DNA from 3 places in the Priestia sp. P5_B4 genome. Region 3 is predicted to be linked to each of the others. Evidence: riboswitches for the same ligand, from Rfam matches in the RefSeq annotation. Region 3 holds a riboswitch; each other region holds the start of a gene.
What was found. Region 3 has a riboswitch for S-adenosylmethionine ahead of AC1DRF_RS11765 (BMP family protein). Riboswitches for the same ligand answer to the same signal wherever they lie in the genome.

Region 1 (8,237 bases), on a different contig from region 3:
AGCTTGGTTAATCACGGAGAGCATGCAGATGGAAAGCAAAAAAGCTTAGGTGAATTTTTTCGTTCTTTACGGAAAAAATAACTACCGTTTTCTTATTAAATAGATAAAAGCGGTCAATTTAAACGTTGACCGCTTTTTTTAGATGGTTTGCTTATTTTTTTCTAAAACAATACCCGCTGCTTCACTAACAGATGACACAACAGCAGAGGCGTGGCGCTGCACAGCTTCAGGAGCTGTAGCCATAGCGAAACTGTTCGGCGTTAATTGAAACATAGGAATATCATTAAATGAATCCCCCACACATGCAATTTCCTCTGGTTTTAGCTGAAGATGATTTAATAAAATTTCAATGGCATTTCCTTTGCTGATATGTTTAGGCATAATATCCAAACACTGCTTGGCAGAAATATATGTATCAATATAATCACCAAACTCTTCGTTCACTTCTTTTTGCAGAGCTACCATTTCATCATGATCTCCAAGAACCGTGATTTTAGATGGAGAAAGAGCGTGACCAAATGAATCCGTCATTTCAATTTGTTCTTCGATAGGGAAAAACATGTGAGTTTCAATCGCTTCAATAACTTCATTTCGCTGCTCTACATAATTCGTGTCGTTTGAACAGACAAGCGTGATACGGTTAGGATCTATCGTTTTTTTATAAAGTTGAACCGCTAAATCATCTTCAAACACTTTTCCATGAAGTTCTTGATTTTCTTTGGTCCACACAAATCCTCCGTTTTGGCTAATGCGATGAAATGTATTATTAATATCAGTAGAAATCTTTAAAATTTCCGTATCCATTCGTCCAGACGCAAGACAAACCTCTACTCCTTGGCGCTGAAGTTCACTAAGTGCGTCTGCATTATGCTGTTCTACGTATTTTTCTTCGTGTAAAAGAGTGCCATCTAAGTCGCTTACAAATAATTTAATCATTGCTTGAAAATTCCTTTCCCTGAAAAATTTGCTGTGACAAGAGCGTTACAAATTTATTACATTCCTTATTCTATCAGTGTTTCCCAAGAAACTCATAAAAAAAGCTCAGACCGGCGGTGAATTCAAAGAGATTAAGACATAACTGCATCAATTTTTTTTGCAGGAGTCTTCGCCTTGCCCTTCAGTCAACAGCTAGAAACAGCTACATGAAATCCAGTTCACGATCACAATGAAAAAAATCCGAACGTAGTTGATTCTCAATTAAGAATCTGGATTTACGGTTCGGATCTTTCTTCAGCTAAAATCCATTTGTCGCAGCCTTTTTTTCAGGTTTGTGCACTGTAAAAAAACAGCCGCGGTCTAAAAGACCGCGGCCATATTTTACAATACGTTAAAATATTTCGCTTCAGGATGTGCAAAAACAAGGGCTGTAACAGAAGCTTCTGGTTCCATCATGAAACCGTCTGTTAACTGAATGCCGATGTCTTCAGGTTTAAGTAATTTAAACAGTTTTGCTTGGTCCTCAAGGTCTGGACATGCAGGATATCCGAATGAAAAACGCTGACCTTGGTATTTGGCTGAAAAACGCTCCGCCATTGTAAAGTCAGGCGAATCGGGGAATCCCCAGCGGTCACGAATTTGCTGATGAACACGTTCTGCTAATCCTTCAGCTAGTTCAAGCGCAAGAGCTTGGAACACGTGACTCTTTAAAAACTCGCCGTTTTCTTTGAATTTCGCCGCGCGTTCGCGAATGCCTGTTCCTGCTGTTACAGAGAAGAAACATACATAGTCCATCTCTTTTTCTTTAGGCTTTGCAAAATCAGATAAGCACAAGAACTGTCCTTTTGCTTGTCGAGGGAAGGTAAAGCGTTCAATTTCTGTTTTTTCATCAGCAGGATCATAAATAATTAAATCATTTCCGTCTGCTTGAGCAGGGAAGAACTGATAAATAACCGCTGGCTTAATTAAGTTTTCTTTTAGTGCCAGTTCGAGCAGGTCATCAACGGTTTCTTTTAATTGAACAGCGCGCTCATCTTTTTCAGCAAGCAGCTTATTCACTTTTCCTTTTAGTCCTAAGTGATGGCCTAAAAGCATCTGCCAGTTAATATACGGAAGAACCTGTGCCAAATCGTAGTGTTTAACAACGTGGCGCTTTAAATCAGCAGGTACAAAAACAGGAGCGTCCGTTGAAATGGCGGATCTTTCTAAAACAGCCGTAGCTGCTTGAGCGGTTTGAGGCTGGCGTTCTCGAACCGTTACTTTCTTTTCTTGCCGCGTTTTTAAATCTGCTAAAAGCTGAATAACTTCTTCTTTGTTCTGCAGCTTATTTGCTAACGCTAATCCGTCCATCGCATCTTTGGCGTAGAGGACCGCACCTTCATATTCCGGGGCAATTTTAAAGTCAGTAAATTTACGGGAAAGGGCAGCGCCTCCTACCATAATTGGAACATCAATGCTTGATTGTGTTAAATCTTGGGCAGTCAAAACCATTTGCTGAGCTGACTTTACTAGAAGACCTGACAGGCCAATGATGTCTGGCTTTTCTTCTTTTACTGCTTCAATCAGCTGCTGGGGCGTTACTTTAATTCCTAAATCTATTACTTTAAAACCATTGTTGCTTAAAATGATGTCTACTAAGTTTTTACCGATATCATGCACGTCGCCTTTAACCGTTGCAAGAATCACTTTGCCTTTTCCAGAATCATTTTCAGTTGCTTCCATATGAGGTTCTAAAAAGGCAACGGATGCTTTCATCACTTCCGCACTTTGAAGCACTTCTGCTACAATCAGCTGGTTGTCATTAAACAAACGTCCAACTTCCGCCATGCCCTTCATAAGCGGTCCGTTAATAATATCTAACGGATCATCATATTGAGCTAAAGCCTGTTCTAAATCAGGAAGCAATCCTTCTTTTGTACCTTCGACAATATACATTGCCAATCGTTCTTCGAGTGTTAACGTAGAAATTTCTACTTTTGCTTCTTTCTTTTTATCACGATAAAAGTCGGTAAACGTGCTTAACGTTTCATCAGTTGTGTTAAATAACAACGCATTAGCAAGCTCAATTTCAGCTTCTGGAATAGAAGCATAGCGCTCTAACTTTTCGGTATTAACAATGGCATAATCGAGTCCAGCCTGCGTACAGTGATAAAGATAAACCGCATTTAGTACTTCACGTCCGACTGGAGGAAGACCGAATGACACGTTACTTACGCCAAGAATGGTCAGGCAATCAGGCAGGGCTTCTTTAATCATTTTAATTCCTTTAACTGTTTCTTCAGCAGAACCAATATATTGTACATCACCAGTCCCTACAGGAAACACAAGAGGGTCAAAAATAATATCTTTTGGATTAAAGCCATGTTTTTCAACAAGCAAATCATGTGAGCGTTTAGCAATCTCTACTTTTCGTTCTGCAGTAACGGCCATGCCTGTTTCATCGATTGTACCCACAACCAGAGCTGCACCGAATTTTTTTACTAGCGGTAAGATTGCATCAAAACGCTCTTCACCATCTTCTAAGTTAATGGAGTTAATAATGACCTTACCTTGCGAGTACGTTAAAGCTTTTTCAATAACTTTCTCGTCCGTTGAATCGATTACAAGAGGAACCTTCACTTTTTTTACAACTTCTTGAATAAATTCCTCCATGTCTTCCATTTCTTCACGGTCCGGATCTGCCAAGCAAATATCAATAACGTGAGCACCATTTTTAACTTGAGCACGCGCAATTTCAGATGCTTCTTCAATTTTTCCTTCCGCAATCAGACGCTTGAACTTGCGAGAACCGATTACATTCGTACGTTCTCCCACAAAAAGAGGGCGCATAGAATCGTCATATACAAGCGGTTCAATACCGGTTACAGCATGGTTATGCTCGGAGCGATCAAGCGAACGGGGCGCAACCTCTTTTACCGCTTCCGCCAGTGCTTTAATATGAGCAGGCGTTGTACCGCAGCATCCGCCTACAAAGTTCAGCCAGCCTTTATCAGCAAATCCTTTAATTTTTTGAGCAAGAAGCTCAGGGGATTCATGATAATTGCCTTCTTCATCCGGAAGTCCAGCGTTTGGATAACAGCTAACTGCTGAAGTGGCTAGGTCTGAAAGAGAGCGAATATGATCCGTCATAAATTCAGGGCCTGTCGCGCAGTTAAGTCCGACTGAAAGAGGCTTCATGTGTTCCAGTGATAAGTAAAAAGATTCGATATCTTGACCAGCGAGAGTTGTTCCCATCGGCTCAATTGTTCCTGAGATCATAATAGGAACTTCGGTTTTTAGTTTTTCAAACGCCGCTGTAATGCCTAAAAATGCGGCTTTTACGTTCAGCATATCTTGACAGGTTTCGACTAAAAGCAAGTCAACGCCGCCGTCTAACAAACCTCGAGCTTGCTCTTCGTACGATTCTACTAACTCAGGGAATGTAATACCTCCGGTAACAGAGAGAGTTTTAGTGGTAGGACCGATAGCTCCAGCTACGAACCTAGGCCATTCGGGAGTTGAATATTTATCGCGGGCTGCACAAGCAAGCTTCACAGCTTCGATATTCAATTCATACGCCAAGTGACCTAAATCGTATTCATCAAGTACGGTAGATGTTGAGCCAAACGTATTGGTTTCAATGATGTCAGCACCTGCTGCAAAGTACTCTTCATGAATGCGCTGAATCACATGAGGCGCTGTTCGAGTCAAATATTCGTTGCAGCCTTCATATTCTTCGCCGCCAAAATCTTCAGCGGTTAAATCAGCATCTTGAATCATCGTTCCCATTGCTCCATCGATGACGAGTATTCGCTTCTTTAGTTGTTGTTCGATAAGTGAGCTCATTTATATCTTCCTTTCTGATGTAACAAGTTGCTTGTCATGAATATAACGTGTTAGAATTTCGGTCATTTCATAGCGCATAAACGGCGTAATTAAGTAAATACCGTCAAATAACTCATATGCTGTATCAATTAAGTTTTTTGCAATCGCAAGACCTTCGACTTCACCGCGGATTCGGTCATTTCCCGTTGTATCCATGCGTTCTAGAATATCTTCTGACAATTTAATTCCAGGTACTTCATGGTGAATAAATCGAGCATTTCTTGCGCTTGTTAACGGCATGATACCGATATATACCGGTGTTGTTAAATGTTTGGTTGCTTCATATACCTCTTCAATTTGCTTAGTTGAATAGAGAGGCTGAGTAATGAAATAGTGAGCCCCGCAGTCGATTTTCTTTTCCAAACGCTGAACGGCTCGGTCTAAGTGACGCACGTTTGGGTTAAAGGCAGCTGCAATGGAAAAATTGGTTTTTTGACCAAGTGGTTTGCCGGAATAAGATAGTCCTTCATTAAACTGAGCGATTAAACTAATCAAGTCAAATGAAGATAAATCGTAGACCGAAGTGGCGCCAGGGAAATCGCCAACTTTTGACGGATCACCGGTAATTGCAAGTACTTGATTCATTCCTAGCGTATGAAGTCCCATTAAATGAGATTGAAGTCCAATTAAATTTCGGTCGCGACAGGTAATATGAATAAGCGGTCGTGCTTTTGTTTCTTGCTGCATCAGTGTTGCCATTGCCAAGTTGCTGATGCGAGGTGAGGCAAGAGAATTATCAGCTAATGTAATAGCATCTACGCCGACTTTATCAAGTGCTTTTGCGYCTTCTAAAAATTTCGTCGGACCAAGCTGTTTAGGCGGATCTAGCTCGACGATAACCGAGCGGCGCTTCTTCACAATTTCATGCATATGAGGTTTATCCTGCTGCTCACGCTCTTGAACCGTAACGGCAGGTCTCATTTTAACGACTTTGCTTGTAATCGGAGGCAGGTCTTTTAAGGCAGATGACATTGCGCGTACGTGAGCTGGTGTTGTACCGCAGCATCCTCCAATTAAGCGAACCCCTTGTTCGCGGAATAAACGCGCGCTTTCTACAAAGTAGTCTTCATTTGTTTCATATTCCAGCTTTCCTTCCACATACGCCGGAAGGCTGGCATTAGGGTAAGYAGATAAGAAAGCACGATCAGGAAGCGGTACTTCTTCAAGAGACTGAATCATATGATAAGGACCTAAACGGCAGTTTAGCCCGACAACATCTGCTCCCAGCGCCTCTAATTCTTTTAATGCATCTGCTAAAGGACGGCCATCTTGAAGTACGCCAATATCATGCAGGGAAACGTGAGTAATAATAGGCTTATCCGTTTCTTTTCTTGCCAGTGTAAGAACGGTTTTTAATTCTTCGAAATCATAGTATGTTTCAAACAAAAGGCCATCCACGCCTTCATTTAAAAGCCAAAACATCTGTTCACGAATGCTTCGCTTAACCTCTTCTAAACTAATAGCGTTTTTTTGGAAAGAACGAATTCCGCCGAGTGTACCAACCACGTAAGCTTGATCTTTTGCAGCTTGTTTCGCTAATTTTACACCAGCAACATTGATGTCTTTGACTGAATCTTCTAATCCATAACGGGCAAGTTTTTGATAATTAGCAGCGTACGTATTTGTTTGAATAACGTTTGCACCAGCTTCTACATAGGCTCTGTGAATACGAGAAACCTCTTCTGGTTTGGTGATGTTTAGTTCTTCAAAACAGCTGTCAATACCGTGTGAGTAAAGGAGGGTACCAGTGGCACCATCCCCAATTAAAATTTTAGACTTTAAATCTTCAAGTAACCCCATGTCAAAACCTCCTTAAATTGTTCCGCTTCTATTTCACGAGTGATTCGTTTTATGCAATATGCCGATAAAATAGAAAAAGTCTTCTTAAGAAGAAGACTTTTTTCGCCTTCTTATCTTCCAAGCAATAAATTGCTTGCTGGATTTAGCACCATGTCTCTAACGACTGGTTGCTGRGGTTTCAAAGGGCCAGTCCCTCCACCTCTCATGATAAGAATCAATTGTATATAATTGAAACATATTTTTTTAAATAGAAAGAATACTTATTTAATAATTTATCTGATTTTTAGAAATTATACAACAGTAAATTGTGAATTTCCAGCAAATATTGAGGAAAATTTAAAAGCTAAAGGGAAAATATCCGTATATTTTGTTTGAAAATGACTGTTATGTTAGGGGTTAAGGAGTTTTTTGTGAGAAATACAAAAAGAAAATGAAAAAAATAAACCAAAAGGCACAAGCACTGGGATATGCGTAGATTTACACGTGAAAAGGCTCGTCTTTTTTTTATCGTTTCTACATATAGTGAACTATGAAGGGTAGAAGGGTGATGGGCATGAAAAGGTGGAAACTCACGCTGCAGGTTGCTGCTACGTATGTAGGCACTGTTGTAGGAGCCGGTTTTGCAACAGGCAAGGAAATCGTTCAATTTTTTACACAGTACGGGGAACTTGGAATGGTCGGAATTTTGGTCAGCGGCTTGTTTTTTATTTGGCTAGGTTCAAAAATGATGCTGCTTTCGCACGCAATTGGGGCTTCTTCTTATCAGCAGCTTAATACATATTTATTTGGTGATGTGCTTGGAAAAGTGGTAAACGGTGTAATGATTGTCATTTTATTTGGAGTAACTTCAGTCATGCTAGCGAGTACGGGAGCAATAGGAAAAGAACAGTTTGGGCTGTGGCCTCCTGTTGGGATGATTTTTACAATTGTTTTAACTTATATATTTATTGCAAAAGGAATTAACGGTATTTTAATGGTTAATTCTCTTGTTGTGCCGATGATGCTTTCATTTGCTTTTATCATCTTTGTGCCGAATATCAGCTATTTCTCACTGATTCAAACGAAGCCGGATTTAACGCTCGTCACGCAGTGGAAGTGGGCGGTTAGTCCCTTTTTATATATTTCCCTRAATCTAGCTTTGGCTCAGGCCGTTTTGGTCCCATTAGGAAGCTCGGTGAAAGATAGGAGCGTGATTACAAAAGGGGCCTTAATAGGAGGATGTGTACTTACGTTTATGCTTGTTTCTACTCATCTTGCCCTTTCCAATTTGCCTTATTCATTTCAACTTGATATTCCGATGAGTGCCGTTGTTAAAAATATCTCAGCGTGGGTGAATGTTTTATTTACGGTAGTTGTGTTGGGCGAGATTTTTACTACATTGATTGGAAATGTATTTGGCATCGCTAAGCAGCTTCAGTCATTTCTTCCCCTCAATGACAAACAAGCTTTTGCGTTTATTATCTTGGCTTGCTTTATTATTGGGCAATTCGGATATGCCCAGCTTCTTGAGTTTTTATATCCGATATTTGGCTATATTGGACTAGCTTTTGTATGGATGCTATGTATTAAAAAAGAAAAAATAAGCTAAAAGCTGGATTTTAAAGAATAGATGTGAAAAAACGAAGTTAAATGATGTG
Region 2 (8,237 bases), on a different contig from region 3:
TTTTCAAAAATCGATAAAATACGTCCTTGCTCTGCTACTGCATCACGCATAATAACTGTGCCGTTCTTCGGAAGATCTTTTAAGCTTTTGTATTTTTTAGAGTAGATACCGATTGGTTCAATGTGAATGGCACCGGCACTTACAAAATCATACCCTTTTTCACCCTTGTGATCTTTCAGCACTGAATTCATATAAGGAACGTGCTGGAAGTAGTTTGCATCAATTTCATTGTTTGCAAGAGCTGTGTTCGGTAAGATGTAATCTTGGAATTTTTTAATTTCTAAGTCGATTCCTTGTTTTTCTAAAATCGGTTTTGCTTGTTCTAAAATTTCAGCATGAGGCGTATTAGATGCACCCACAACAATTTTCTTTTCATCTTTTGATCCATTGTTAGATCCACATGCAGCTAATCCTACTACTAGCGCAGATGTTAGTGCTAAAGCCGAAAGCCATTTTTTCATAATAAATAATCCTCCCTTTATCTTTTATCAATTTTTGCAGTAATCGCATCTCCAATAAGTTGGATAATAAATACAATAATCAAAATTAAGATCGTAGCAGCTAGCGTTACATCATTATGACTGCGCTGGAATCCTTCTAAATATGCAAGATTCCCAAGACCTCCAGCTCCAATCACACCCGCCATTGCCGTATAGCCGACTAGCGCAATCGTCGTTACCGTCAAACCAGAAATTAAAGCTGGCAGCGATTCAGGTAACAGCACTTTAAAGATAATAGTGCTTGTTGTTGCTCCCATTGATTTAGCAGCTTCAATAACACCTTTATCAATTTCACGCAGACCAATTTCTACAAGACGCGCATAAAATGGTGCTGCTCCCACAATTAAAGCAGGTAACGCTGCATTAGCGCCTAAAATACTTCCTACCAATGCTTTGGTAAATGGAATCAGTAAAACAATTAAAATAATGAATGGAATGGAACGAAAGATATTTACAACTGCTGACACAATGGCATATAAAGGTTTGTTTTGCCAGAGCTGTCCTTTGGACGTTAAAAATAAAAGCAAGCCCAATAAAATACCTAGAACAAACGTGGCTATAACTGAAATAGCCGTCATATATAGTGTTTCATTTGTCGCTTGAATAAAATCATCTAAAATAACGTTCGGAAATAGTTTCTCAAACATTTGTCATTACCTCCACTTCGACCTGCTGCTCATGAATGTATGCAATGACTTTTTCAACTTCTGTTAATTCTCCGTCTAAATGAACGAACAACGTCCCGTATGAACCTGTTTGTGTATGAGAAATCTTTCCTTGCAAAATATTAATCGTTACATCAAACTGTTTTAAAATCGTTGTAATGAGCGGTTGCTCTGCTTTTCCGCCAACAAACGTCAGCTGAATAATTTGCCCGCTTGGATATAACCCCTGTACTTGTTCAATTGTTTCAAACGTTTCTTCTGGTTCAGAAATCTGTTGAACGAATCGTTTTGTAATCGGCTGCTTAGGTTTTCTGAATACTTCTAGCACTTGTCCTTCTTCTACCACTGCCCCATTTTCCATAACGGCTACCCGATGACAAATTTTACGAATAACGTGCATTTCATGAGTAATCAATACAATGGTTAACCCTAGCTTCTCATTAATATCTACTAACAGATCTAAAATGGAATCTGTCGTTTGAGGATCAAGCGCTGATGTTGCTTCATCACACAGCAATACTTTTGGGTTATTGGCTAGCGCTCGAGCAATACCAACACGCTGCTTTTGTCCACCGCTAAGCTGTGATGGATAAGCATTTTCACGCCCTTCAAGCCCGACTAACTTGATAAGCTCGTCTACTCGTTTCATTCTTTTTTCTTTTGAGATCCCTGCTATTTCTAACGGAAAAGCAATATTTTCTCGCACCGTACGCGACCACAAGATATTAAAGTGCTGAAATACCATACTAATTTCTTGTCTAGCTTTTCTGAGTTTTCCGCCTTTAATTTTTCCAATATCATTACCTGCTACTTCTACCGTTCCTGTCGTTGGTGTTTCTAACCCGTTTAGCAAGCGAATTAAAGAACTTTTCCCCGCTCCGCTATAACCAATAATTCCGTAAATTTCACCTTGGTTAACGGTTAGATTCACATTATCAACAGCTGTTATTTGACCACTTTTGGCCTGATAAATTTTTGTAACGTCTGTTAATGTAATCATATTTCTTCACCTTCTTTAGTAAAAACTTAATTATGTTAGGTTGCCCTATAGGATGAAAAAGCCGTAAAACAATTTTCCCCATCAAAAAAGCCTCTCTGCGCATGACAGAAAGGCTCGATATTTAATCCTTTCTCTCATCTTTCAAAGCGCATAGCTTTGCAGGAATTGGCACCATTTCAGTTAGTCTGACGGTTGCCGGGTTTCACAGGGCTCAGTCCCTCCACCTCTCTTGATAAGAGTTCGCAACAATTATTTTGTTTTTGGGAAATATTCATTCATTTATGAACATTCATGAGTGTGATTTTAGCATGTGTCAGATAGGCTGTCAACAGATTTTGTTCTTGGGATAATATCCCAAGATTCCAACAGCCCCAACGGTTCACTCTCTTTCAATTTCTTCATTTTAAACAAACGTTTGATTATCGAAGCTCTTCAAGTAAGTGCTCGATGGAATGAAACGCATAGAGTTTTTTTACCATTTCGCCATTTTTCACTTCAATCAAACAAGGTACACTTTCAATTGAAAATATTTCTGCTTTTGAAGGCATATAATTTAAATTGCTCATTCCGATGGTCACACCGGGCAGCATCGCTTCTGCTACGGTTAACATTTTTTTTGCCAGCTGACATGTCCCGCAAAAAGGTGTATGGAAAAAGATAAACGTTCTTTGTCCTTCTTTTAACTGATCGTCAAGTTGTTTTTCGCTCCATTCTTGCATGTTGCTCATTCCTTTTATGTTAAAAATTCTGCATTAACATCGATATTGGCACTCAGTAATACTGTTGCTATGTGATGTCTAGGGGCGGTAGCAACCTCTCGGTACATTTTATCAATATATAGATGCTCTGCTTCCGGAAGCTCTCGTTTAAATTGTTTTCTTAGCTTATTCCCTGAATCATCAGAGTCAACAAGTATGTATACCTCTTTGTTAAACGTACAGTCAATAATTTCATCCAGCTTTGATAAACTAATCGTACCGTTTGTACAGATAATTTCAATTGGTTCTCGAATGATATCTTGGATACGCTTTTTATCTGATTTTCCTTCGACAATAATTACTTTTTCAATTTCAATTAGCCCCATTTTCATCACCCATAATCGTCAGTTGTATAGTAACATCATTTCTTTATGCTATACAATATTCGTTAATGTATCACAGTTCACCTGTTTTTTAAAAGAAATTTGCAAGAAAGAACTGTTTTAAAAAGCAGCTTAGGCCATATTGTTTCCATAAGACAAGAAAAACAGTGGCAGTTGCCACTGTTTAGCACCATCCTGCTTCTTCGTCGCAGTCTGTATATTTTTGCGTTTCACCTTGTTTTTGTACATCCGTATATTGATAGAACTTATTATTTTCTTGCGAATAACCTTCTTCAAAGCGGTATTCATTGCCGCTTGTTCCGTAACTAACTTCACCAATTGGCTGCTTATCAACATATAATTTCATACCGCCGTCATGAAATTTAGCTGTAACGCGATCTGTAACGTTCATTTTTTGTTTTTCAAACATAAAAAGACACTCCTTTAGCTTGTTTACTAATAGAGTGTCCAGTCAAAAACTTTTCATAAAGACAATTTATGGAGGAATATTATCCTTCGTTTGTCATTTCTTCGTATTGCTCTGCTGTCATTAGCTTATCTACTTGAGAAGCATCAGACGGTTTGATTGTAATCATCCATGCTTCTTCGTATGGAGATTCATTAACAAGTTCAGGGCTATCGCTTAAGTTGTCGTTTACTGCTACAACTTCACCGCTAATTGGTGCGTAAAGCTCAGAAACTGTTTTTACTGATTCAACGCTGCCAAACGGCTCGTCAGCTTCTACTGTTGCTCCTACTTCTGGCAGTTCAACGAATACGATGTCGCCAAGCTCAGCTTGAGCGAAATGCGTAATACCTACGCGGACAACGTCCCCTTCTGTTTTTACCCATTCATGCTCTTCAGAATAACGCAAATCTTTTGGTGTACTCATCTTAATCCCTCCAAAATATGTATCGTAATTTGTTTATATAAAAAGCGCCTTCAACGTGGAGAACACTTTCTACAACCTAAAATAACTTCCTATTAACAGTGTAACGTAAAAGGTAAAAATTTTCTATTTGAAAACTTACTTCCACACGTCCTCAAACTGCTCTTCTTTGAAGCCAAGCGTTACTTTTTGTCCATCTGTTAGCAGCGGACGCTTAATTAACATGCCATCTGACGCAAGAATCGACAGAAGTTCATCTTCACTCGCACTGCTTACTTTATCTTTAATTCCTAATTCGCGATATTTTTTACCGCTTGTATTAAAGAATTTTTTTAATTCTAAGCCGCTGTTCTGATAATAAGATTGCAGCTGCTCTTTTGTTGGCGGGTTTTCTACAATATGAATTTCTTCATACGCTACTCCGTTATCATCCAGCCACTTCTTAGCTTTTCGGCACGTACCACACTTTGGATATGAATAAAAAAATAATGACATTTCGTCAACCACCCTTTATTTTAAGCTTTTTTCGTATTTTAACACATCCTTTATCATTTACCTAGATAGAGGCTTCTTAAACAAAAAGGAGCTCGTAAAACGAGCTCCTTTTCCCTTAAACTGTGAACTTCTCTACTTCTAGAAGCGTTTTTGCAATCTCGCGCTTTACACTAATTACATTAATTGGTGTATAGCGAGTTAACTTGCGAAGAGACGAAAGCATGACTCTAAGCGTATCACCTTGTTCAACGCCAATTAACGTTTCCTTTGCATCTGCTTCAATTCGATTAAATGCTTCTTGGCAAAATACTTGCGTATATTTTACCTTCAAGCTGTTTTGATCTGCACCTGTTTTGGAAATCGCTTTTTCAGTACGTAAAACAGTGGATTCCATTGCATATACGTTACTAATCATATCGGAAATATTAACGAGAATTTCTTGTTCTTTCTCTAATTCTTTCCCATACTTCTGTGCAGCTAGACCTAAAAGCAAGAGCGCAATTTTCTTTCCATTTTGCACAAGCATTTTTTCTTGATCTAACGGCTCATTTCCTACTTCCTGCGGCATAAGCATCATCAATTCTTCTTGAAGCGTTTGTGCTTTTTGAAGCAGCGGAAGCTCTCCTTTTAGCGCTTTGCGTAAATATGTGCCTGGTACTAAGAGTCGATTAATTTCATTTGTTCCTTCAAAAATACGGTTAATGCGGGAATCACGATACAGGCGCTCAATTTCATACTCACTCATAAAACCATAGCCTCCGTGAAGCTGGACGCCTTCATCTACGATGTAGTCAAGAGATTCCGTGGCAAACACTTTGTTTAATGAGCATTCAATGGCATATTCAGCAATGGAAGCGGCAATTTGCTTTCCGTCTTTTTGCTGTTCTTCTGAAAGCTGGCCCATATGGTCTTCAAAAAGTCCTACCGTACGATAGACGGAGCTTTCAGTTGCATATAATTTAGAAGCCATTGTTGCTAATTTTTCTTGGGTTAATGAAAATTTAGCGATTGGCGTTTTAAACTGCTGACGCTGGTTAACATATTGAGACGTGATTTCTAACGCACGTTTCCCTGCTCCAACTGCTCCAACTCCAAGCTTGTAGCGCCCAATATTTAAAATGTTAAAGGCAATCACATGACCTTTTCCCACTTCACCTAACACGTTCTCTTTTGGAACAAGTGCATCTTCAAGAATCAACGTTCTTGTTGATGAACTCTTGATTCCCATCTTCTTCTCTTCCGGTCCAACCGATACGCCTGGAAATTCGCGTTCAACGATAAAAGCAGAAAATTTATCGCCGTCGATTTTCGCGTACACGACGAACACATCAGCAAATCCGGCATTTGTAATCCACTGCTTTTCTCCATTTAACACATAGTGTGTGCCTTCTGCGTTAAGGCGAGCTGTTGTGCGAGCACCGAGGGCATCGGAACCAGAACCAGGTTCTGTTAACGCATATGCTGCTATTTTTTCCCCAACTGCTAAAGCAGGTAAATATGCTTGTTTTTGCTCTTCTGTTCCAAATAAGACGATTGGCAATGACCCAATTCCTACGTGAGCACCATGAGTGATGGAAAATCCGCCTGCTCGAGACATTTTTTCAGCAATTAAAGCCGAGGTAATCTTATCTAAACCGAGTCCACCGTATTCTTCCGGTACATCTGCACCAAGCAAACCTAATTCACCAGCTTGTTTTAATAACTTTACAGAACGGTCAAACTCATGCTTTTCTAAATATTCCACTTGTGGAAGGACTTCATTTTCTACAAATTCATCTGTCGTCTTGGCAATCATCTTTTGTTCAGATGTATAATCCTCCGGCGTGTAGACGCGGCTTGCATCGCCTTCTTCAATTAAAAAGCTTCCACCTTTAATCATTTGTTTTGTTTTATTTGACATGTTCATATCCCCCTTTGAAATAATTATGCTAACAATTCAAATACACCAGCAGCTCCCATTCCTCCGCCAATACACATCGTGACAATTCCAAACTGCTCATTTCGACGCTGCATTTCGTGCATTAAGCTAAGAGTCAGCTTAGCTCCGGTACAGCCTAATGGATGACCTAAGGCAATAGCGCCTCCGTTTACATTTACTTTATCTTCATTAATATTTAATTCACGAATAACGCCAAGTGCTTGAGAAGCAAATGCTTCATTTAATTCAAACAATCCGATATCAGAAAGCTCCAGCCCTGCTAGTTTAAGAGCTTTAGGAATGGCAGCTATCGGGCCAATCCCCATTACTTCAGGCGGAACTCCTCCAACTGCAAATGAGCGAAACTTAAGCAAAGGCTTTAACCCTTCTGCTTCAGCTTGCTCTTTATCCATTAGAAAAACGGATGCAGCTCCGTCACTTGTCTGCGAAGAGTTTCCAGCTGTTACGGATCCTTTAACTGAAAAAGCTGGACGAAGTTTTCCTAATACATCCGCAGTTGTGCCAGGACGAACTCCTTCATCTTGAGAGAACATCAGCTTTTGTTCACGGAGCTTATTGTTTTCATCCACTTTTCTAAGCGTCACTTCCACCGGAACAATTTCGTCGTTAAACTTCCCTTCTTGAAGTGCTTTTGCTGCTTTTTGATGGCTGCGTACAGCAAACGCATCCTGGTCTTCACGTGAAATGCCGTATTTCATCGCTACTTGTTCTGCTGTATGTCCCATGCCCATATAATATTCCGGCGCATTTTCAACCAGCTGAACATTTGGACGCGCTACGTTTCCAAACATCGGAACAAAACTCATTGATTCTGCTCCTCCAGCTAACACTGCTTTGGCTTGCCCTAGCATAATTCGTTCTGCACCGTAGGCAATACTTTGCAAACCTGATGAACAATAACGATTAATCGTTATTGCTGGCACCGTATAAGGCAAACCCGCAAGAGCGCCAATATTTCGAGCCATATTCAAACCTTGTTCTGCTTCAGGCATCGCACAACCAATAATTAAATCATCAATTGGTCCTTCGTATCCGCCTGCTCGGCGAAGAGTTTCTTTAACCGCAATGGCTCCCAAATCATCAGGCCTAACACTTGCCAGTGAACCTTTTTTTGCTTTTCCAACCGGTGTCCTAGCACCTGCTACAATAACTGCTTCTCTCATTTTTTCTCCCCCTTAATTACGCAGTGGTTTTCCTTTAACTAACATGTGCTGCATACGTTCTTGAGACTTCGCTTCTCCAACAAGGCTTAAAAACGCTTCTCTCTCTAAGTCCAGCAAATACTCTTCATCAACTTCCGAACCAAACGCTACACGTCCTCCAGCTAACACAAATGCTAACTTACTAGCAATTTTATAATCATGTTCTGATATATATCCTGAATACTTCATGGATTGAGCTCCTAGCAGCAACGTTGCATATCCTGTTTCTCCAACCACAGGAATTTTAGTTCTTACAGGTGGTTTATAGCCCGTGTCATGTAAAGCAAGGACTGAGTTCTTCGCATCATTCAGCAAGTGATCTCCGTTTACGCTGATGCCATCATGACGATTTAAAAAGTTTAGCTGTCTAGCTTCTGCAGCAGAAGCAGATACTTTTGCAGTAGCAATTGTTTCAAATGTTTTATTGGCAATTTGCTGAAGATCGAGCGTTACACCGTTAGGTAA
Region 3 (7,801 bases):
TCCGGCTTTTTGCTTAGATGAAGTGGCTTTAATCGAAAATTCATTTATCCATTCCTCCACGCTCGACTTGAATATCTTTCTTTTCAGCCAGCCCATCTTCGAGTAAGAAGCTTTATACTGATAGCCCATGAGTGCATTTTCTTCGATCGTATCGTCCTTAGAGGCTCCCCACATATAGCGATCTTCTGGAATATGAGCGATTCCTGCCTCTCTTCTTTCACGCACAGATCGCCCTGTAAGATCTTCATCCCCAAGTTTAATACTTCCGCTATCTGTTTCTACTAATCCAGCAATTGTTTGAAGAAGCTCCGATTGTCCATTTCCCGAAACGCCTGCAATACCTACAATTTCGCCTGCAGAAACGTGAAGAGACACATTTTGCAATACGTTTTTTTGTCCTTTTCCTTTTAAAAAGAGATTTTGTACGTTTAAATGAGAGGTACCTTGTGATGGTATTCTTGCAGGACGCTCTTTTAATTCTCGCCCTACCATCAGCCTGGCTAGGTGGTGAGCATTGGTATCTTCTTTACTTGTGACGCCGGCTACTTTACCATTTCGAAGAACCGTAATGCGGTCCGCTACTTCCATCACTTCTTGCAGCTTATGTGTAATAATAATGATACTTTTACCTTGAGAAGCTAAAAAACGGATTGTTTTTAATAGTTCCTTCACTTCATGAGGAGTAAGAACGGCGGTAGGCTCGTCTAAAATAATGATTTCTGCTCCTTGATACAGCACTTTTAAAATTTCAATTTTTTGYTGTTCTCCAATTGAGCAATGTTTTACTTTCTTATGAACATCTACTGAAATTTGATAGGTTTGGGTTAATTGCTGTACATCTGCTTTCGCCTGCCTTCTATTAAAAAAGAGGCCTTTCTTTGGCTCATGCCCCAAGACAATATTTTCAGCCACTGTAAAATGCGGAAAAACCATAAAATGCTGATGCACCATGCCTATTCCATTTTTGATCGCATCTGCAGGAGATGAAAACGAGACGGTTTTCCCATGTAGCTGAATACTTCCTGAACTCGGCTTTTCCATTCCGTAAAGCATCCTCATCAACGTCGTTTTTCCAGCGCCATTTTCTCCAACCAGCGCGTGAACCTCGCCTTTTTTCAGTTTAAAGGACACGTTATCATTTGCTGAAAATGAACCGTATTTCTTCGTCAAATTCGTTAACTGCAGCAGCTCACTCATTCTATTCATTGCTCCTTTCCCCATTAGGATTTTTTCAAAAATAAGAAAGAGAAGCCAGCCTTACTCGACTTCTCTTTTCAACTCACTTTGCTAACGGATCTTTTACCACTGTTTTTCCATCAATAATCGAATCTTTAATTTCTTTTAATTGTTCAATTACACCTTGCCCTACAAAGTCATTAAGAGGCGTCTTGCTGTCTTGAGTCACATACGTTAACCCAACACCTTTTTCTTTTAAGCCGTATTTCACTACACCGGATTTAAATTTGTCATTTGCGAGTGCTTCTACCGTTTCATAAGCAGCCGCATCAGATCCTTTCAACTGCGATAAAACGATATGCTCAGGATCTACTTCCGTAYGGTCAATATCTTGGCCTGCCGTATAAAAACCTTTTTCTTTTGCTGCTTCAAATATACCCAAGTCGCCTACCGCTGAAGCTCCGGCGATAAAGTCAGCTCCTTTTGAAGCCTGTAAAATAGCAAGTTCTTTTGCTTTAGCTGGATCAGAGAAGCTTCCAACATAGTTTACTAGAAACTCTGCTTTCGGATTTGTTGATTGTAATCCTTCTTTAAAACTTACCGTCCATTTTTTTAATAATGGAATATCATCAGCAGCAACCATTCCTACTTTATTCGTTTTTGTAACTAATCCTGCTGCTGCTCCTAATAAATATGAAGCTTCTTGTTCACGGAATACAACGCTTCTTACATTTGGTAAATCGACCACTGTATCAATAATCGCAAATTGACGCTGCGGGTTTTCTTGAGCTACTTTTTTCAACGCATCTTCGGATTCAAAAGAAGATGTAATAATCAAGTCATAGTTTTCTGCTACGGCAGCACGCAAGTTACTTTCAATGGCTGCTTGATCCGTAGATTCAATTGTCTTCACATCAATGTTATACTTCTTTCCAGCGCGTTTTGCCCCATCATCCATTTGTTGAAAAAACGGGTTAACTCCAATCTTTTCGGGTAAAACAAGAGCAATTCGCTTCTTTCCTTTCTCTTCACTTCCACTGCTTTTTGTGCTTTTTGACTGACAGCCAGTTACGAGTAGTACAAGCGCAACTGCTAAAACAAGAAATCTCTTCATTTGACTTACTCCCCCTATRATATAAAAAAAGCTCTTCCTTTATATAAAGGAAGAGCTCGTTAACCAAACGTCTCTTCCTCATCTTCAAGAACATACTGTTCTTAAGGATTTGGCACCATTCTGTCATAGACAGCGGTTGCCGGGTTTCACAGGGCCAGTCCCTCCACCTCTCTTGATAAGGAAAACAATAGCTATTTGTTTTATGTAATATAGTCAATATTATATAGTCAATATTAATAGTTTTTTAACAATTGTCAATATTATTTTTCTTTTTCATGCAAAAAAACTTTAAAAACACATAGGATTATACGGTTTTAGTCTACTAAAATACAGATCAATCTTCTAAATTAATCATCACATGCCTCCTAGCAAAGCGCTTACGGTAAGTCTGCTAGTCTTCTAGAAGGGCATGTGTAGCAGAGCACTTTTATTACATCTCTTTTGTTAACCCACTATTGATTGAAAACACTTTACCAAGAATGTTAGACTTTTCCTGATCGATATTTTTTAAGAGGTGTTAACGTTGAAATTGATGAAAGAATTATCTGGAGTAGCTATTGGACTCATTATCGCTTTGGCGGTTTCAAAAATCTTTTTTGATACCCCGACCAACATTGGAATTGTAGTTATTTTTATTACTAGTATGGTAGTAGCAGGTATAGCAAAAGCGAAACTAAGATAAGATAACCTAACTAAAAAACACCACCTTTTATTCGCAAGGTGGCGTTTTCTTTTAATGATTTTAGTATGTAGTAATTCTAAGTGAAAGCTTTTACCCTTCTCCATCAATCATCGTATACTTCTTGGCAAAACGCTTGTAGTAAATTTGCTCATCCTCTTGTCCATCGTTAAAAACAAGTCGGTTATGATCAATATCTTTTTCTTTTAACATATAGCCTTTTTCATTCATCATATGAATATATTCATCTAAATGTCCTTTTTTTACCATATAGTGAAGAGCATCATCTGAATCTGTAGTCCTCGCTACATCTTGACTTCCCACTTCTAGCTTGAATACAGCTGTTGCTGTTTGAACGGGACGATAATCTCCAAACAATCTTTCCCAATTTAATAGCAGCAGCGCTCCGGAAATTATTATACACCCTCCAGCCGCCACGGTTAGTACAAAACCTTTTGACACTACTTTCTCTCCTTTACATTCTTTTTCTTCTATTTAATACAACGGATTGCCCTAAACTTGTTTTTACGCCAAGTCCTAGATACACGGCAGCACCTAAAGCAATTGAAATACAAGATGTGCTAATCGCAAGTGAAGATGCAGACAGCTTATTTTCTAAAAAATAGTGAGAAGTATAATTGCCGATAATCACAGCGGCTGACATCACACTTACTAATAAAACAGGTGTCAACGCAGCTTGTCCCAGTGATTGAACTCGGTAAGAAATGGATTTTTCAATTAAATAAAAGTTATATATAACCGATACACCATACCCTCCGTAAGTCGCGACAACCGGTCCAATTTCTTTTAAGCTTGAAACCAGCAGTACGTTTAATACTATCTTCACAACAATTCCTAAGCCCAAGCCTAAGATTAGCTTCTTTTGCTGATTAATTCCTTGGAGAATTGCGGCTGTTACTGTAAAAAGAGCAAATAAAATGGCAGCAGGCGCGTACCATTGTAAAACAACTCCACCGATTTCAGGACTGTTTTTTGCTCCAAAAATCATCATATATACCGGCTTGCCTAATAAACAAAGCCCCACGGCAGCAGGAAGAGTAAAAAATAACAGCAGCTGCAGTGTTTTTGTAATTTTCCCTTTTACTTCCCGTAAATTTCCTTGCACAAAGGAAGACGTAATGCCCGGAATCAGCGACATGCTGAAGGCAGTCGCTAACGATACTGGCACCATCACCAAAATCTGGGCTAATCCAATAACGGAGTTGATCGTTTCGGCTTTAGCTTGTCCATATCCTATTGATTGAAAGAGCATGTTAATCGTAAACGTATCAATATTTTGATAGATAGGAATAGCTAAACCAACTAATACAAACGGAACGGCGTATGTTACAAGCTCTTTGGACATTGAAGAGAACGAAACGGACTTATTATTCTTTCCGCTGTTCACTTCTTTCATAATCAACCGCTTGCGCTTCAAATAAACCGCTCCAAGAATCACAATTCCCCCTACGCCTCCAATAAACGCTCCAAACGTGCCGATTCCAACAGCTTTTGTCATTGTGCTATGAAAAAGTTGAATAACAGCGTATGCTCCTGCTAAAATGAACAACACTCGCACTATTTGTTCAGTAATCGTACTTAGCGCGGCCGGTCCCATAGACTGGTTACCTTGAAAGTAGCCTCGTAATAGACTCATAGGCGGGATAACAATTAAAGCAAAGCTTACCATTTGGATGACATACACTACGTCTTTTTGACTATTTCCTGAGGAATCTTTTCCGTTAATGACTAGTTCAGCGAGCCACGGTGCCATCGTATAGAGGACTAAGAAACCTATTATGCCCGTTATTGTCATTAATAGAAGTCCTGCTTTTAACAAATCTTGTCCCGCACGGTAGTTTCCAAGACCGTTATATTTCGATACATACTTCGAAACAGCAAGCGGAAGACCCATTGTCGACAAGCTTAGCATCAAGGTATATGGACCGTATGCATACTTATAAAGCGCGTAACCTGACGTTCCCACTAAGGCTGTGAAAGGAATAATATAAATAAAGCCTAAAATCTTTGTTAATAAAGAAGACGCTGTTAATAAAAGCGTACCTCTCATCAAATTTTTTTCCATACATCAAAACTCCAGAAATAAATATTGTATTTTTAACAAATACTTGATTTATTGTATCATACTTACAATTATTATCTAGTTTTTTATAAAACATTAGAACCCTCTCTATATTACGTTTTTTACCTAATAAAGGAATATAAACCAATCTTTTCACCTATGATAAATGAATCGTTTTTTGCTTTTTACTTTAACTGACGTTTACATTCTAAAAGACGTGTTACATTATATATATCAGTTACCAACTCAACTAAGACTCCTTGATTATTCTGGCCTACCTGTTCTTTTAGGTAGACTGAGGTTGCTAAATCGTTATATATAGGAGGAAAAAATCATGAAAATGAAACAACGACTATCAAAAGCAGCGGCGGCTGCAACGATTACAGGAATTGCTGCGTTTGGATTTGCTCCTGTCGCTCAGCTTGATACACCAGCACATGCAGCTACATCTCAAGAAACAAGCAGTCAAAGTCAAACAGCTGTAAAAAACATTAATGAAATTTACAACGCCGCAGTAAAAGGTGAAGTGCCACGCTTAACGGCAGACTTCAAAATTGGCAAAACACTGCGTCAAGACGTTCGCGATCAGTTCGGTCCCCCGCCTGAAGGTTCATCAAACAACTTTGACTACTATCACGCGGAAATGGGTCACCCTGGATACGCATTTGGCTATGATCAAAATAACGTCATTAACGAAATCCGCTATTTTGGTACAAATGTAGAGCGTCAAACAAATCTAGGCTCCATCACCCAAGCTAACTTAAAGAAAGAATTAGGTCAGCCGAACTTTACAGGCAAAGTAAAAGGTGATGGTACTACTCAAACGAAGTACACCTATCACGCCGGCGCCTATGATCTTGAATTCATTTTTGATGATAGCAAAACGTTAAATCACGTTAATTTAGTTAAAAAACCTTAAGTAATAGAAAAAGTAGCAGGCAGCCTGCTACTTTTTTTCATGAAATAAAACCAATGCTGAATCCGCTACGTGTTCATACCCAATCTCCATATAAATCTTGTTAGACGTAGGATTTGTCATATCTGTGTATAAACTTGTTGTTTGAAATCCTTCGTCTAGCATAAGCTGAGAAAGCGTGGATACACAGCTTGAGGCATAGCCTTTTTTACGTTCTTTTTGAGGCGTATATACAAAGTTAATCGTAATGTTATGGGCCGTTGGACGCGTAGCATTGGCAATCGAGACATACTTGCCATTCACTTCCCATAGGAATAACCTTCCTGCTTTAATAAAAGCTTCTCCTGTTTTGGCAGCTTGTTCTTTTGATACAGGCTCTCCAATGACGCCCATAAACTCCCAAATCCATTCTGTCACGAGCGGAAGGTGTTCCAATCTTGCTTTTACCAGCATTCCTTCAGCTTCCGCAGCTTTTTTTACTTTGTCTAACCGATAAATACGCTGATCCATTTTTAAAGAAGCTTCTTGATTTTTTAGCGCTGCTAGTTTTTGAGAAAGATATAAAACTGTTTGTTTCTCTCCAACTAAGCCCGGTATGTTGATTTCTTGTAACAGCTCTGCCGCTTCGCTTAGTTCAACCTCCGTTAGCTGCTGTATCTGAGACAGGATGATTTGCTTAGGATGGGTTTGCAGTAATACAAGCGCAGCACAGCTGTCTTTTAAAATAACACCCATAAAATTTGGTTTGCTGCTTTTATTTAAGCTGTGTAAAATGCCAAGCGCTAAGTTATGAAGAATTTCATTTTTCGCTAAAAGCGGTTCTACATGGTTTTTAAACTCCTGCACTTCTCTATATTTACATAGCTCAATCATTTTCTTTGCACCTCCATCTGATTTTCCATTTTTCAGTAAAAATATTCTAACATAAAAAAGCTCTTCCTAGTTTCCTAGAAAGAGCTTTTTTTAGAGAACGTTATTAACTTGATAAACATACATCGTACGTATGCTTTGTATAAACAAATCCTTCAAAAATAAGACGGGCTGTACGCACTACTTTGATTCCGTTAACCTGTCCAGCTTTCAGATCCACACTGGTTTCCATAATTCCCATTGGATGAGCAAGTCGAACGGTATCGCCTTTTAATTGAACCATTTCTGACGGAAGCGTGCCTTTTGTATAGATAGCCGCTGTTGTACAAATTGCTCCTGTAATGGCAAGCGTTTGATGCGGTTTTTGCATCGACATCATGCGAATTAATACGTCCATTTGAGAAGCCGCTTTGTCTCTGCCCGTCCCGTCGCGGTGGTCCATAGGAGGAGAAATAATCGTCATTTTTGGAACCGCTGGTGACAGTTTGGTTGCTTTGTCTTGAGGTGCGAGCCCCGTTTTTCCAGCTGCAATGGAGCGAATTTCTTCAAATAGCTTCAGCTGTTTGTCCGTGTATTCATGCGGAAGTTCTGCTCCCTTTAGGCCAATATCCGCTGCTTTAACAAATACAAGCGGATTTCCTACATCAACAATTGATGCTTTTATTATCCCAATGGATGTTTGCAGAAGATCAATAGCGTTCCCCGTCGGAAGCAGTTTTCCAGTAACGGCTCCTTCTCCGTTTTCAAACGAAAGATAAATGGGTGAACCCGTACCTGGCACTCCAGGAATCATACACGATCCTTCTGTTTTCACTTTTCCGTTTTCTACTTCTACTTCCGCTACGATTACTTTTTTCGTATTCGTATTATAAATCCGCACTTTAGTCACCGGTTCCACAGCTTGTACAAGTCCTTGTTCAATCGCATAAGGTCCGACTGCTGAAGAGATATTACCGCAGTTCC

Region 1: another riboswitch for S-adenosylmethionine. It lies ahead of AC1DRF_RS07870 (bifunctional homocysteine S-methyltransferase/methylenetetrahydrofolate reductase); the one in region 3 lies ahead of AC1DRF_RS11765 (BMP family protein).
Region 2: another riboswitch for S-adenosylmethionine. It lies ahead of AC1DRF_RS03925 (methionine ABC transporter ATP-binding protein); the one in region 3 lies ahead of AC1DRF_RS11765 (BMP family protein).

What each region holds. Positions count from the first base shown of each region.
Region 1 covers NZ_JBFULJ010000048.1:6,893-15,129, forward strand. The annotation lists gene AC1DRF_RS07855 (hypothetical protein) at 1-81, shown strand, start outside; gene AC1DRF_RS07860 (HAD family hydrolase) at 139-936, opposite strand; gene metH (methionine synthase) at 1,318-4,761, opposite strand; gene AC1DRF_RS07870 (bifunctional homocysteine S-methyltransferase/methylenetetrahydrofolate reductase) at 4,762-6,600, opposite strand; SAM riboswitch class I at 6,708-6,814, opposite strand; gene AC1DRF_RS07875 (YkvI family membrane protein) at 7,154-8,188, shown strand.
Region 2 covers NZ_JBFULJ010000016.1:13,705-21,941, reverse strand. The annotation lists gene AC1DRF_RS03935 (MetQ/NlpA family ABC transporter substrate-binding protein) at 1-461, opposite strand, end outside; gene AC1DRF_RS03930 (methionine ABC transporter permease) at 479-1,147, opposite strand; gene AC1DRF_RS03925 (methionine ABC transporter ATP-binding protein) at 1,140-2,165, opposite strand; SAM riboswitch class I at 2,297-2,404, opposite strand; gene AC1DRF_RS03920 (thioredoxin family protein) at 2,585-2,884, opposite strand; gene AC1DRF_RS03915 (toprim domain-containing protein) at 2,899-3,249, opposite strand; gene AC1DRF_RS03910 (YusG family protein) at 3,431-3,676, opposite strand; gene gcvH (glycine cleavage system protein GcvH) at 3,756-4,139, opposite strand; gene AC1DRF_RS03900 (arsenate reductase family protein) at 4,275-4,631, opposite strand; gene AC1DRF_RS03895 (acyl-CoA dehydrogenase family protein) at 4,747-6,531, opposite strand; gene AC1DRF_RS03890 (acetyl-CoA C-acetyltransferase) at 6,555-7,733, opposite strand; gene AC1DRF_RS03885 (3-hydroxyacyl-CoA dehydrogenase/enoyl-CoA hydratase family protein) at 7,746-8,237, opposite strand, start outside.
Region 3 covers NZ_JBFULJ010000113.1:493-8,293, forward strand. The annotation lists gene AC1DRF_RS11760 (ABC transporter ATP-binding protein) at 1-1,197, opposite strand, end outside; gene AC1DRF_RS11765 (BMP family protein) at 1,280-2,290, opposite strand; SAM riboswitch class I at 2,366-2,472, opposite strand; gene AC1DRF_RS11770 (hypothetical protein) at 2,805-2,972, shown strand; gene AC1DRF_RS11775 (hypothetical protein) at 3,063-3,431, opposite strand; gene AC1DRF_RS11780 (putative polysaccharide biosynthesis protein) at 3,445-5,055, opposite strand; gene AC1DRF_RS11785 (YjgB family protein) at 5,387-5,971, shown strand; gene AC1DRF_RS11790 (GNAT family N-acetyltransferase) at 5,999-6,841, opposite strand; gene AC1DRF_RS11795 (PrpF domain-containing protein) at 6,945-7,801, opposite strand, start outside.